2 regions of the Affinirhizobium helianthi genome follow, and region 2 is predicted to be linked to the other one. Evidence: riboswitches for the same ligand, from Rfam matches in the RefSeq annotation. Region 2 holds a riboswitch; the other holds the start of a gene.
What was found. A riboswitch is a leader RNA that binds a small molecule or an ion and turns the genes downstream of it on or off. The one in region 2 is predicted to bind S-adenosylmethionine.
Positions count from the first base shown of each region.

Region 1: another riboswitch for S-adenosylmethionine. It lies ahead of ACFSE1_RS07420 (O-succinylhomoserine sulfhydrylase); the one in region 2 lies ahead of metA (homoserine O-acetyltransferase MetA).

Region 1 is NZ_JBHUEQ010000013.1:35,367-43,033, reverse strand. Features, by position in the region: gene ACFSE1_RS07445 (transporter substrate-binding domain-containing protein) at 1-171, opposite strand, end outside; gene ACFSE1_RS07440 (glycosyltransferase family 2 protein) at 264-2,150, shown strand; gene ACFSE1_RS07435 (acyltransferase family protein) at 2,501-4,423, shown strand; tRNA gene ACFSE1_RS07430 (tRNA-Gly) at 4,635-4,708, opposite strand; gene ACFSE1_RS07425 (2'-deoxycytidine 5'-triphosphate deaminase) at 4,774-5,868, opposite strand; SAM riboswitch at 5,942-6,020, shown strand; gene ACFSE1_RS07420 (O-succinylhomoserine sulfhydrylase) at 6,066-7,250, shown strand; gene apaG (Co2+/Mg2+ efflux protein ApaG) at 7,377-7,667, shown strand, end outside.
Region 2 is NZ_JBHUEQ010000023.1:91,152-98,818, forward strand. Features, by position in the region: gene ACFSE1_RS12580 (ABC-F family ATP-binding cassette domain-containing protein) at 1-1,323, opposite strand, end outside; gene ACFSE1_RS12585 (thiamine diphosphokinase) at 1,329-1,982, opposite strand; SAM riboswitch at 2,407-2,485, shown strand; gene metA (homoserine O-acetyltransferase MetA) at 2,525-3,445, shown strand; gene ACFSE1_RS12595 (aldose epimerase family protein) at 3,524-4,543, shown strand; gene ACFSE1_RS12600 (aminotransferase) at 4,559-5,728, shown strand; gene ACFSE1_RS12605 (exopolysaccharide biosynthesis protein) at 5,729-6,397, opposite strand; gene ACFSE1_RS12610 (DUF2076 domain-containing protein) at 6,550-7,134, opposite strand; gene ACFSE1_RS12615 (Bax inhibitor-1/YccA family protein) at 7,169-7,667, opposite strand, start outside.

The sequences.
Region 1 (7,667 bases), on a different contig from region 2:
CAGGGCAGACAGGTCCGGTTTGCTTAAACGCTCGTTCGGATCGGCCAGAATCAACAGGGATCCCGCATTCTCCGCCGCCTGCGCAGTATGCGCGAGAAAGCTCAGAAAAGCCAGACTTATCAAGGAGATACTAAACCTTAGATATCCCTGGATTCTTTGGATCAATAGCATTAAGTGCAATCCTTGTCGTCCGGTGGGGGTAGGCCGGCCAGCCGGTTTCCGTGTGGTGTACCAGTTTGACGCTCTTGGGGGAATATCCAGGTTTGGCAGATAGGCCGGGGCTGCACCGTCGGACCACGTCGGCGAAGCCTGCATTCCTCACTCTGGTGGAAGACTCTCGCGAGTCCGAGACATCGGCAATGGCGCTTCTCGGCCTTCCGGAACTTCTTATAAGGCGCCTCGCAACACAGGCGTCTCTTCATGGGACGTCCCTGGAGGAAGAACTTCTTCAACAGGGCTACATGCGTGAGGATGCCTATTACGGGGCTTTCGCGGACCTGCTCGGATTGCCTTTTCTGTCGAATATACCGGAGGGGGCAGTGCAGGACATGGAGGGCCTCGACACACAATTGCAGACCCCCTCGCAATTGCGAATTCGCGACGATGTGTCTGCGCCGGTCATTGCCATCGTGCCGCACGCGGCGCAACTGGAGCATTTGGCCCACCGCCTGCGGACAACGCCTTCCCTGCATCACCGCATGGTCATCACCACGCCTTCGGCAGTGCGACGGGCCGTCTGGGCAGCAGGAGCAAGTCGCAGAGTGCGCTCCGTCGTGTTCGAGCTTTTCGAAACCTTGCCAGATGCTTCCGCCCGCATTGTTGCAACCGGCAAGCAGGGCATGCTTGCCGGAATGGTGTTGGCCACGGTGCTGATTGCCTGTATGAGCAATCCGGGGCTGTTTTTTCCTCTCCTGCACATCCTTCTCTCCAGCATCTATTTCCTTGCCTTGATGTTGCGCTGCCTTGCTTTGATCCTCGTGCGTCAACAGGCTCCACCCCCTGCATTCATCGATCTTCCGCGGTCATTGCCGAGATATAGTGTCATGGTCGCCCTCTATCGGGAGGGTGACATGGTCGCGCAACTTGTCCGCAATCTGGACCGGCTGGAATGGCCCCGCTCGCTGCTGGATATCAAGCTGGTCTGCGAGGCGGATGATCGGGAAACACTGGATGCGCTGGCATCGATCGATCTGCCGCCGCACTTTGAGGTCGTTGAAGTCCCGGCCTTTCAGCCCCGCACCAAGCCGAAAGCGCTTTCCTATGCACTGGGCAGTGTGCGCGGTGAATTCGTTGCCGTTTACGATGCGGAGGATCGACCGCATCCCAAGCAATTGCTGGAGGCGCACCAGCGTTTTCGCCGCGTGCCCAGGGAGGTCGCCTGCCTCCAGGCGCCCCTTGTGATCGCCAATCTCGGAGAAAGCACCGTCAGCGCCTTGTTTGCCATGGAATATGCAGCCCTTTTCCGTGGAATACTGCCAATGCTGGCATGGATGAAAATGCCGCTGCCACTCGGAGGAACTTCCAATCACTTCCGCACCACAGTCCTGCGCGAGGTGGGAGGCTGGGACCCCTTCAACGTTACGGAAGATGCGGATCTCGGAATGCGTCTCTTCCGCAGCGGCTACCGTTCGCAGACGCTTCGATACCAGACACTCGAAGATGCACCGACCAGCTACGCCGTGTGGCTGGGACAAAGGACCCGATGGTTCAAGGGCTGGTTTCAAACCTGGCTGGTGGTGATGCGCCACCCCTGGACTGCGATCCGCGAGATGGGGCTTGGGCCCATGCTGATTTTTCAACTGATGATCGGCGGCATGCTCGTCTCAGCCTTACTTCACCCTCTGCTGCCGATCTTTCTTCTCACCTTTACGGGCCACCTGCTTTTCGAGCCGGACCAGCCGCCACATCTGATGGCAATTCTCGATCTCATCAATGTGGTCGCAAGCTATGGCGTCTTCCTGGCGCTTGGCTTCCGCTGCATGATCGGCGAGGAGAAGCGCCGCATCGGCTGGAAATGGCTGGCACTGCCGCTCTACTGGCTGATGGTTTCCGGAGCCGCATGGCGCGCAGCCAATGAACTGCGAAAAAAGCCCTTCTTCTGGAGCAAGACATCGCACAGACCGAGCGGCGCGACCGAGATGAAGGAGTGATTAAGGCAGAGTTCGAGCTGGCGATTGACAGGAAGACTGCATGGTGAACTGCGCCTGAACCTGAAGAGCCCTCATATGGTTGAAGGCTTCATTCATGTCTGCATCCACAACTTCGGTGGACAGATTTCCCCGGCTCTGTCAAAAGCGGACCAGGACGCGACCGCCGTTATCTTTAGAACGGGGTCGGGCGACAGATTGACGTCACGTTGTTGCCGCGAGAACACGCTGGCCGTCCTAATTTAATGCGAACTGGAATCGCCAGCTCTTGGCTATGCACGGATCCGGGCCTGCGCTTGTCTCCTCGTTTGAAGGAGGCTAAAGCCTTCAACTTTGCAACTCGGATAGACTTTGTGTTCCAGACGATGAAGCCGGTGGCCCTTGGTCATCCCGCAACGTACAGACCGGATATAGACGGACTGCGCGCAGTCGCCGTCCTCAGTGTCATTCTCTATCATTTCGGCGCGACATGGTTGCCAGGCGGCTTTACGGGTGTTGACGTCTTCTTTGTGATCTCCGGATACATCATCACATTCCACGCGTTAAACCGCCTCGAAAAAGGCACCTTCACAATTTCCGACTTCTACCGTCGTCGTATCAAGCGAATCGCGCCGCCTCTGATCCTGATGATCTCTTCGGTTCTAGCGTTTGGGTGGCTATTTTTGATGCCATCCGAATACGCTGAACTGGCTAAAAGCGCAGCCTACGCCGCGCTGGGTTTTGGAAATCTCTATTTCTATCACAACACCGAATATTTTGATCAGGCTGCCGAAACGCAACCCCTCCTCCATACTTGGTCTCTTGGGGTGGAGGAGCAATTCTATTTCGTCTGGCCGCTTATCTTGCTCGTGGGGTTAAGGCTGGTTGCAAATAAGAGCGTACTTCGGATGACGCTGGCCGCAGCAGTCATGCTGGGCTTCATCTATGCCGTATGGCAGACAAGCGACAATTCGAAGGCCGCTTTCTATCTCCCTCATCCACGCGCATGGGAAATTGGTCTGGGAGCATTGATTGCCTTCATGCCCAAGATCTCATCGGCAAAAATTGGGGAGACGCTTTCCGCAATGGGCCTCATCCTGATCGGATGGAGCGCCTTTACAATAAGTCAGCAAGACCTCTTTCCCGGACTCAATGCCAGCTATGCCTGCCTCGGAGCAGCGCTCGTAATCTGGCCAAAGGCCAACGCATCAACCTGCTCGAAGCTACTTTCACTTTCTTTCCTGCAAAATATCGGTCTGATTTCCTACGGCCTTTATCTTTGGCACTGGCCGCTGCTAGTGTTTTACCGCACCCTCACATTGGATCAATCGCCCGATGTTTTGGAGACTTTGGCGCTGTTGCTTGCATGCATGGCCATAAGTATCTTGAGCTATCGTTACGTTGAACGTCCAATAATCGAATCTAAGCGGACGATTGCTCGATACTTAACCGCCTGCGCTTGCACCGCGGCGGCGGCGGGTGTCGCCATCCATCATTGGCAAGGCGTCCCTGCTCGTTTGCCAGAGGATGTCATTGCCTATGCCGCCGGTGCAAACGACTATAGCTCACGCCGACCCACCTGCCATAGAACGGATGCATTCAATCCACCCCTTGAGCAGTCCTGTCGTTACGGGGATCAAGCGGCAACGCCCGAATTTGCTATTTGGGGTGACAGCCATGGCGTAGAGCTTGGTGAAGCAATAGGCGCACATCTGGCAAAGCAGGGACGGTCCATCCTAGGCGTGACCTACTCGTCATGCCCACCGGCCCTCAATTTTAAAGCTCCACTACAAAAGGGCTGCGAGGCCTTCACTGAGAAGGCAGTTGAGTATCTCGTCAACAAACACAACATCAAGACCGTTTTTCTGGCTGCTTACTACGAGTTTTACATGAACTCGCCGGGTGAACGCGACTTGTTGGCGGGGCTAACACAGACAGTAGCAGCCCTCGCAGCAGCAGGAAAGAATGTCGTACTCATTGCGTCTAATCCAGAGATCCCGGGGGTAAGCATACCCCAAGCTGCCGCCAGACTCGCGATGGTTGGTCAAGTCGATACTCTTGCTGTCACGTTGGAGGAGCATTACAGATACAGTGCAGTTGCTCACCATCAACTCAGCACTCTGGCCGCAAGACATGATCATGTCAGCGTTTTTGATCCAGCTGACACCCTTTGCCATGAGAGGCGATGCAGGCTGGTTGTCGAGGGTAAGCCGCTTCTATTCGATGACAACCACCTTAGCCGGACAGGAGCTGCCATGGTTGCGGCTGCGATGGTAAAATACTGGGAACGTCGCTAATCCTCCACAAGGCGGGCAGTAGCCCATGCGACAAACCCCGTACCGCGAGGAGCAGTTGCTGGCCAGATAATGCCACGCCATTAAGCGCGATCTGGCGAACAGGCGGCATGTACAGCCATCGGCTTTTCCGGTTGCCGATCCGTTACGGAACCATGCCTGTTGGTGTTAGCAGCCCGCTCGAGCGTGATGAAGGATTGAGACTACGAGTGGCTGGAGCGGGTGAAGGGAATCGAACCCTCGTATTCAGCTTGGGAAGCTGCTGCTCTACCATTGAGCTACACCCGCATGACAGGGCCTGAGAATTAGCATCAGGACCATTGGCATTTCAAGCAAAAACCGAGCGGGCTGGTTTACCCGCGGAAATGCTTCGAGAGCTTGAGGCCCTGCGCCTGATAGTTGGAACCGAGGCTTGAACCGTAGAGGCCTTGCGGGCGTTCCTGCATGTGCTCATAGACCAGACGGCCGACAATCTGCCCATGTTCGAGAATGAACGGCACCTCATGGCTGCGGACCTCAAGGACTGCACGGCTGCCAGTACCGCCTGCTGCGGCATGGCCGAAGCCCGGATCGAAGAAGCCCGCATAATGCACGCGAAACTCCCCGACCAGCGGGTCATAGGGGGTCATTTCCGCCGCATAGAGCGGCGGTACGTGAACCGCCTCGCGCGACACGAGAATGTAGAACTCATCCGGATCGAGGATCAAGTCGTCACGGCCACGGCTGTAGAGCGGCTCCCAGAAATCCAGCACATCATGCTGCGCCTTGCGATCCACATCGATCACCGAAGTATGGTGCTTGCCGCGATAGCCGATCAGGCCATCCGGCCCTGCCCCCTTGAGATCGATCGAGAGCGCGATACCGCCGCCGGAAACATTCGGCATTTCGCTCGCCACCAGCGTCTCTTCATGGTGGAGGGCAAGAACTTCCGCTTCGCTGAGCAGCGCATGGCCGACACGGAACCGGATCTGCGACAGGCGTGAACCGCGGCGCACGATGACCGGGAAGGTGCGCGGCGAGATTTCCAGATAGAGGGGCCCCGAATAGCCAGCCGGGATCTTGTCGAACTCCTGGGCGTAGTCGACCATCACGCGGGTAAAGATGTCCAGGCGCCCCGTCGAACTCTTCGGATTGGTCGAGGCGGAAAGCTCGGCTGGAAGATCCAGGCTTTCCATCAGCGGCACGATGTAGACACAGCCCGTTTCAAGCACCGCGCCCTGTTCAAGATCGATCTCGTGAAGGGTAAGCCGCTCCAGCTTGTCGGCAACCGTGTGATTGCGGCCCGGCATGAAGCTGGCGCGAACGCGCAGCGCCTTGGAGCCGAGCCTCAGATCGAGGCTGGCCGGCTGGATCTGGTCGGCATCCAGTTGAGCCTCGCTCTTCAGCTTGCCCGCCTCAAAAAGTGCGCCGATCGCGCGATCCGCCAAAATGCCAGCTTTACGTTCCATTGAACCTATTCCTTAATCGGGGGACAAAAGCAAAAGCGGGGAATTGACGCAAGCTCTCTATCGGCGTATGCGAGACTTATCCCGTGGTGATTTGGCCGGTCGGCTTGCAGCCACGTTAAACAAGTGGCTAAAAGGACCGGGTGCAAAACCGGTCCGTCTGCGACCGGTTTTTTTTGTTTGTGGAATGGGACACGCATATGAGCAAGACCTGGCGCCCGGCAACCAAGCTCGTTCACGAAGGCACGCTGCGTTCGCCTTTCGGTGAGACATCCGAAGCAATCTTTCTCACACAGGGCTTCGTTTACGAAAACTCGGCATCCGCAGAGGCCCGCTTCAAGGGCGAGACCGACGGCTTCATCTACGCGCGCTATGGCAGCCCCACCAACGACATGTTCGAAAAGCGCATGATTGCGCTGGAAGGGGCTGAAGACGCCCGCGCTACCGCATCCGGCATGGCCGCCGTTTCCGCTGCCATTCTTTGCCAGGTCAAGGCAGGCGACCATATTGTTGCAGCCCGCGCCCTGTTCGGCTCCTGCCGCTACATCGTGGAAACGCTTGCCCCCAAATATGGCGTGGAATGCACGCTGGTGGACGGTCGCGACCTGAAAAACTGGGAAGCCGCCATTCGTCCCAACACCAAGGTCATGTTCCTGGAAAGCCCGACCAATCCGACGCTGGAAGTGGTGGATATTGCCGGCGTGGCAAAGCTTGCCAACCAGATCGGCGCCAAGCTGGTGGTCGACAATGTTTTCGCAACACCGCTTTTCCAGAAGCCGCTGGAACTGGGCGCGCATGTCGTCGTCTATTCCGCGACCAAGCACATCGACGGCCAGGGGCGCTGCCTCGGCGGCATCGTTCTGTCCAGCAAGGACTGGATCAATGAGAACCTGCACGATTACTTCCGCCACACCGGGCCGGCCATGTCTCCCTTCAATGCCTGGACGCTTCTGAAGGGTCTGGAAACACTGCCGCTGCGCGTGAAGCAGCAGACGCAGACTGCGGCGCGCCTTGCCGACTTCCTGGCCGATCAGGGCAAGGTGGCCAAGGTCATCTATCCGGGACGCAAGGACCATCCGCAGGCCGATATCATCGCCAAGCAGATGACCGGCGGCTCAACGCTGGTCTGCTTCGAGCTGAAGGGCGGCAAGGATGCAGCCTTCGCGCTTCAGGATGCGCTGGAGGTGGTGAAGATTTCCAACAATCTGGGCGACGCCAAGAGCCTGATCACGCATCCAGCGACAACCACACACAAGAACCTGACCGACGAAGCGCGGGCAGAGCTTGGCATTTCCGCTGGCACCTTGCGCATTTCCTGCGGTATCGAGGACACGGACGATCTGATCGACGATCTGGCGCAGGCGCTGTCGAAGGTCGCCAACTGACATGTTTACCTTGACGGTTAGGATTAACCGTCAAATTTAGGGGGTTCACGGCTTCTGGAGCGGGCGCATTTCTTGACCTTGCGCCCGACCTGTACGATATCCCTTCTACGCAATGAGGTATGGCACATGTACCGTGCACGGACGAAGGATATCGAAGTCGAGGTGGAGCCCTATTATCTGGAGGATCAGTCCGATCCAGATGAGAACCGCTACGTCTGGGGCTACAAGGTTGTTATTGCCAATCACTCCTCTCACACTGTGAGATTGATGCACCGCTACTGGCACATCACGGATCAAAACGGTGTTGTCGATGAGGTGGAAGGCCCCGGTGTGGTGGGTGAGCAGCCGCGGCTGGAGCCGGGCGATACCTATGAATATTCATCCGGCTGCCCGCTCGACACGCCATCCGGCATGATG
Region 2 (7,667 bases):
GTCCAGCGTCTCGATGTCGAGATCGTTGGTCGGTTCGTCGAGGATCAGAAGGTTGGAGGGCCGGGCCATGATCCGTGCGAGGATCAGGCGGGCGCGCTCGCCACCGGAAAGGTTGCGGATTGGCGTGCGCATCTGCTCCGGCTGGAACAGGAAGTCCTTCATATAGCCTGCCACGTGGCGCTGCTCGCCATTCACCAGCAGGTTTTCGCCGCGACCGTCGGTCAGGTAATGGCTCAGCGTGTCGTCGGGGTTCAGGTCTTCGCGCTTTTGATCGAGTGTTGCGATTTCAAGATTGGTGCCAAGCTTGATGGTGCCGGAATCGGGCTCCAACTGCCCGGTCAGCATTTTCAGAAGCGTCGTCTTGCCCGCACCGTTCGGCCCCACGAGGCCGATGCAATCGCCGCGATGAACGCGCAGCGAAAACGGCGCGACGATCTGGCGTTCGCCATAGCTCTTGGTAATGGCTTCCGCCTCGATCACCAGCTTGCCGCTTTCGCGGCCTTCGCTCACCGATGCCTGAATCGTGCCCTGCGGGCCGCGATGGCCGCGATATTCGGCGCGCAGATTCTGCAATTCGCCGAGGCGGCGCATATTGCGCTTGCGGCGGGCGGAGACACCATAGCGCAGCCAGTGTTCTTCACGCTCGATCTGGCGGCCCAGCTTGTGCTGCTCGATCTCTTCGGCTTCCAGCACGTCGTCGCGCCAGGCTTCGAAATGGGCAAAGCCCTTGTCCATGCGGCGGGAAAGCCCGCGATCCAGCCACACCACGGCGGTGGAAACCTTTTCCAGGAAGCGCCGGTCGTGGGAGATCAGCACCAGCGCGCTGCGGCTCTTCTGCAACTCGCCTTCCAGCCATTCGATGGTCGGCAGGTCCAGATGGTTGGTCGGCTCGTCCAGCATCAGGATGTCTGGCTCAGGCGCCATCACACGCGCCAAGGCGGCGCGGCGCGCTTCACCGCCGGAAAGCCGGTTCGGATCTTCCTGTCCCGTCAGGCCGAGATGGTTCAACAGATAGGTCACGCGGTAGGGGTCGTCGCCCGGTCCAAGGCCCGCTTCGCAATAGGCCTGTACCGTGGTGAAGCCGTTGAAATCCGGGGCCTGTTCCAGATAGCGGATGGTGGAGGAGGGATGACGGAACACCTCGCCCGATTGCGCCTCGACCAGACCCGCCGCAATCTTCATCAGCGTGGACTTGCCCGAGCCGTTGCGCCCGACCAGGCAGATGCGGTCACCCGGTTCCACCTGCAGGTTTGCGCCGTCGAGCAGCGGTGTTCCCCCGAAGCTGAGGCGAATATCGTCGAGCTTGAGAATAGGAGGTGCCATGGGAATCAAGCTCCGCTGCGGTCGTAAGGGCGAGCCAGGAGAAGCGCGCGGCCTTTCGACAGGGTTACGGAGATCACGCCTTCCGCCACGTTGGAAATGGTGCGCGAAGAGCCGAAGGTCAATTTGAAGTTCTTCAGCGGATAGCGGGCGTTGCGGATGGTCAGCCCTTCCAGCGCCGTGAACCCGAGCACGGAAAACAGCGCACCTTTCGGCAGGTCCAGCTCCATGCCGCCATCGTCGCAAAGCGGAAAGGCCTCCTCTTCGCCGGAGGTCAGCATCACCTCGAAATTGTCTTCCGCGAGGCTGAGCGCCGAAAGATAATGTTGCAGCACATGGTCCGACCGCTCGCCGCCCAGAGCACCCACCAGGATCAGACGTTCCGCCCCGCGTGAAATGGCTTCCGCAATGGCAATCTCGCCATCGGTTGCCGCCTTGGAGACGGGGTAGGCGCGGCGCTCCACCTTGGGATAGGCCGCCTTCAGCGCATCGTCGCTGGAATCGAAATCACCCACCCATAGTTCCGGTGTCAGACCGAGCGGCTGCGCATGGCGAATGCCGCTATCGGCGGCAATCACGCGGCTGCCGCTGGTGACGGCACGAAGTCTATCGGTGACGGTAATGTTTCCGCCAAGCAGAATGGAAAAGGTCGGTGTGCTCATGCGCCAGCCCATAGCCTATTCGGGCAGGTGAAGCAAAGCGCTTCCGCGCGCGGTTCACTTGGTTTTGTCGGTGTTTCCAGCGATGATCTCTGGCTAGTGATGCATACGCAATAATGCTAGGCCGTAGCTCTTCAGAGTTCTCGTGGTGCGGATAAAGTTTTGGAGAATGTTTTATGGGGTATTGTCAAGCTCGACTCGACGCGTCACACATTATGTATCCCGTGAGGGATTGGGTTCGCCGAGAGGAAGAGATGGGTTGGATGCCTTTTCTCTTCTTCTCGACTGTCCGCATTGGCTACGCTAACCTAAACAGTTTGGACCTGTTTAGTCATCGGTTGTGGAGGCCGACGAGTCAGCAAATCGCGTCTGATCTCAGAAAAGCAAAAGCACAGAATTGACGCAAGCTCTCTATCGGCGTATGCGAGACTTATCCCGTGGTGATTTGGCCGGTCGGCTTGCAGCCACGTTAAACAAGTGGCTAAAAAGACCGGGTATGAAACCGGTCCGTTGTGACCGGTTTTTTTGTTTGTCGAGTTCGAACCATGCCGATCAAGATTCCAGATACCTTGCCTGCTTTTGAAGCCCTGGTCAGCGAGGGCGTGCGGGTCATGACCGAGACGGTCGCCGTGCGTCAGGATATCCGTCCGCTGCAAATCGGGTTGCTGAACCTGATGCCGAACAAGATCAAGACCGAAGTGCAGATGGCGCGTCTCGTTGGCGCATCGCCGCTGCAGGTGGAGCTTTCGCTGGTGCGTGTCGGCGGGCACAAGGCCAAGAACACATCGGAAGAACATCTTCTGTCCTTCTACAATACCTGGGAAGAAGTGAAGCACCGCAAGTTCGATGGCTTCATCATCACGGGCGCGCCGGTGGAACTGCTTGCCTTCGAGGAAGTCACCTATTGGGACGAGATGCAGCAGATCTTCGACTGGACGGCTACCAATGTGCATTCAACGCTGAATGTGTGCTGGGGGGCCATGGCTGCCATCTATCACTTCCACAAGGTGCCGAAGCATGAGTTGAAGGAGAAGGCGTTTGGGGTCTATCGCCATCGCAATCTCTGCCCGTCTTCCATTTATCTCAACGGCTTTTCGGATGATTTCCAGGTTCCGGTGTCGCGCTGGACCGAGGTTCGCCGCGCCGATATCGAAAAGGTGCCTGGCCTCGAAATCCTGATGGAATCGGATGAGATGGGCGTGTGCCTGGTGCATGAGAAAAAGTGCAACCGCCTCTATATGTTCAATCACGTGGAGTATGATTCCACCTCGCTGGCGGATGAATATTTCCGCGATGTGAATGCAGGCGTGCCGATCAAGATGCCGCACAACTACTTCCCGCATAATGATGTGGCGCTGACGCCGCAGAACCGCTGGCGCAGCCATGCGCATCTGTTCTTCGGCAACTGGATCAACGAGATCTACCAGACCACGCATTACGATCTGGACAAGATCGGCACTGTTTGAGCCGCTTTTGCGCATTGCAGTGCATTCGAAAATGGCGCAGTTTGCCGCCCGGTTTCATAGGCATGACAGGATACAGGCATGACGACGCAAGGTGAGATTTTCGGCACCACTCCGAAGGGCGAAACAGTCTATCGAGTCAGCATTTCCGGTGGCGGGCTGACTGCGCATGTCATCACCTGGGGCGCCGTTATTCAGGATCTGCGTCTTGAAGGCCACGAAGAGCCGCTGGTTCTGGGCTTCCAGAACTTTGAGGATTATCCGAAATATTCCTCCTATTTCGGCGCAACTCCGGGCCGTGTTGCCAACCGTATCGGCAAGGGTCAGTTCACGCTGGATGGCAAGAACTATCAGGTGGACCTGAACCAGGACGGCAATACGCATCTGCATGGCGGAAGCGATGGCCTTGGCAAAACGAACTGGACGATCATCGCCCATTCGAACAACAAGGTGATCCTTCAGGTCACCGATACGGATGGTCGCGGCGGCTATCCCGGCAATTGCACGGTGACGGCCACCTATGAGCTGAAGGATGACGGCGTTTTGAACGTTGTTTATGAGAGCGTGACAGACCAGCCGACGCTCGCCAATATCTGCCAGCACACCTATTTCAACCTGGATGGCCGCGACGATATTCTGGGCCACGACATCATGATCGCGGCCGATCATTATCTGGAACTGGACGAGCATCAGGTGCCGACGGGCAAGCAGATTGCCGTTGAAGGCACGCCGATGGATCTGCGCCAGCTTGGCCCCATCCGTCGCGATGATGGCAAGGGCCATCAGGTGGAATTCGATCACAATTACTGCCTGTCGAACGAGCGCACCGAAAAGCGTTCCGTTGCCCTTGTGCGCAGCGTCAACTCCGGCGTGTCGCTGGAGGTTCGCACCACTGAGCCCGGCGTCCAGCTCTATGCGGGCTTCAAGTTGAAGCCGACGGTGCCGGGCCTTTCCGGCAAGCTCTATGGGCCTTATGCGGGTCTTTGCCTGGAAACGCAGATCTGGCCGGATGCCATCAATCATCCGGGCTTCCCGAATGCGGTGCTGCGTCCGGGTGAGGTTCTTCGGCAGGAAACGGATTACGTGTTCAGCAAAAGCTGAGCACGGAGGCTGGCGATGGCTGGTTTCAATCCGCTGATCGAAAGCATCTCGCCTCCGCCCGTGCCATCCGTTCAGGCATGGGCGCGCAGCTATGATGGTGCCAAGGGGCCGCTCATCGATCTTTCCCAGGCGGTTCCCGGTTATCCAGCGCATCCGCACATGCTGGAACTATTGGGAAAGGCTGCTTCCTCGCGCGCATCCACCGGCTATGGCCCGATTGAAGGGGAGGCGGTCTTGCGAGCCGCCTATGCCGTACATTCGGCGGGCGTCTACCATGCGGCCCTGACGGCGGAAAATGTCCACATCACCTCGGGCTGCAATCAGGCTTTCATCTGTGCGGTCATGGCGGTGGCCGGTGCCGGCGATGCGGTCCTGATGACCAATCCCTATTACTTTAACCACCAGACCACTCTTGCCATGCTTGGCATTGGCACAAAGCTTGTGGCCTGTTCGGCAGAACGCGGTTTCCTGCCAAGGGTTCCGGATATCGCAGACGCCATCACTCCTGAGGTCAAGGCATTGGCCCTCGTTTCGCCCAACAACCCTACAGGTGCGGTCTATCCACCTGCGTTGTTGGACGAGATTGCAGACCTCTGCCAGAGCCGCGGCATCTGGCTTATCCTGGATGAGACCTATCGCGACTTTCTACCCGATGCTGAAGCGCAGCCGCATTCACTGTTTTCCCGGCCTGACTGGCAGGATCACATCGTCTCGCTCTACAGCTTCTCCAAGAGCTTTTGCATTCCGGGGCATCGGCTGGGTGCCATCACGGCAGGTCCTCAATTTGTGCGCCAGGTCGCCAAGATCATGGATAACCTGCAAATCTGCGCACCACGGGCAGCGCAGACTGCTGTGGCAGAGGCCATTCCACGTCTCAAATCCTGGCGCGAGGAAAACAGGCAGGAAATCATGCGGCGGGCGGATGCGCTGCGGGCCGTCGTGGCTGGGCTTGCGGGCTGGCAGCTGGATGCGATAGGTGCCTATTTCGCCTTCATTCGCCATCCCCATGAGGGGAAATCCTCCGCAGAGGTGGCACAGGCACTGGCGAAAAATGCGGGTGTTTCGTGCATTCCGGGCAGCTATTTCGGCGAGGGGCAGGAGGCCTATCTGCGTTTCGCCTTCGCCAATGCAGATGTCGAAGGCATCCGTGCGCTGGGTGCGCGTCTTTCATCCTTCTCCTTGTGATCACGTGAAGATCGAGGCGGCAAAGAACAGGATCGCCTTGAAGATGGCGTAGATCACGCCTGCCACCAGGAAGAGGGAGACGATGCCTAAGCCTATGCCGAGCATGACCCACAGCCCATCCTTTTCCAGAATGCCGAAGGCCATGATGCAGAGGGCCACTGCCGGCAGCATGTTGCCGAGCGGGATGGGCAGGGCCAGAATAATCGACAGGATCAGGCAGAAAATGCCGATCGCCTTTTCCATGCCGGGCGAGGCGAGGGCGGAAAGCCGGGGCTTCAGCATTCTTTCCGCCTTGGCAATCCATGGTTCGATCTTGCCAACCATTCCGGCAAAGTCAGAGCGCAGCATTGAGCGTTTCGCAATGAGTTGCGGCAGCCACGGCTTTTTGCCAAGCGCCATCTGAAGGCTGAGGAAGACCAGTGGAATGCCCAGAATGGCAGAGGTTCCCGGCGGCGTGGGAATGGTATTCGGCATGGCAAAGATGAAGAGCAGCGCACCGAAGGCGCGGTCCTTCATGGCAAGCAGAAGATCGCTCACGGCAATGCGTTCTTGCGTCACATCGTCCGCCAGCGCTCTCAAGATGTGAGAAAAGCTCTGCGGCCGTTCCTCTTCCGGTGCCTTGCGATCGTCTGGTTCCGAGAAGGAGGGTAACGGTTCTGGAAGGGCCATGAAACTCTCAGGTAGCCGGGAAGGCTTGTTGATCACGTGCGGATTCTGCCACGCAAAGGTGGCCATTTCGTTGCGATTTTATGAGGTCTTGATGAAGAAAAGGCGCTCGAAGCGTGTTCGAGCGCCCTTTCGCGGTTGATGATCATCAAGGATCAGAACTGCATGTCTTCTTCAAAGCCTGCATCGTCTTCGGCGGGCTGTTCTTCTGCCGGCGTTTCTGCGGCCTGCGCCTCATCGCCACCTAGCATGCCAGCTATGGCATTGCCCAGCAGCACGCCACCGGCCACGCCCATGGCCGTCTGCGCGGCACCTGCCAGAAAGCCGCCGCCACGGGCGGGCTGGGGCTGGCCAAAGCCCTGTGCCGTCTGCTGCCCACCCCACGGATTGCGTGGGCCGGACTGCGGGCCGTTGGGCATCATGCCCTGGGGGGCTTGCGTCTGCGGCACGGGCCGGGCCGGCTGCGATGCGCTGCCGAACAGGCTGGAGAAGAAGCCGCCGCCAGATGCCGGGCGGGAGGAGAGCTGGTATTCCAGTTCCTCGATCCGCCGCTGCGCGTCGTTCAGCGCCTGCTCCTGCACAACGATCGTCTGCGCCATGTAATAGGGTGCTCCCGGCTGGCTGGCGATGCGATCACGAATGAAGGCATCCGCTTCCATATCGCGCGGTCCCGACTGGCTCTCCACATGGGAGAGCTTGCCGAAAAGCCCCTCGATCGCCTGGCGGTCGTTGTAGTCCATCGATGATTTCCTCCTTGGGGTTCGGTTGGACTGATTACTCTTCGCGCTGGCCGGTCAGGCTCAGCAGAAGCTGGAAGATGTTGACGAAGTTGAGGTACAGCGACAGCGCACCGAAGACGGCGAGCTTCTGCTGGCTCTCCTGGTCGAAGTTCTCGGCATACTGTTCCTTGATGTTCTGGGTGTCCCAGGCGGTCAGGCCGACAAAGACGATGATGCCGATGACCGATACGGCGAACTGCAGGGCGCTGGAGCCGAGGAAGATGTTGACGATCGAGGCGATCATCACGCCGATCAGGCCCATGATCAGGAAGGAGCCGAATTTGGCGAGGTCACGCTTCGTCACGTAGCCGTAGAGGCTGGTTGCGCCGAACATGGTGGCGGCAATGAAGAAGGTGCGCGCAATGCTGGCACCCGTGAAGACGAGGAACACGGAAGCAAGCGAAAGACCCATCACGGCGCAGAAGGCCCAGAAGGTCATTTGCGCGGTGGAGGCGGACATCGTCTGGATCTTGAACGAGAAGAAGAAGACGAAG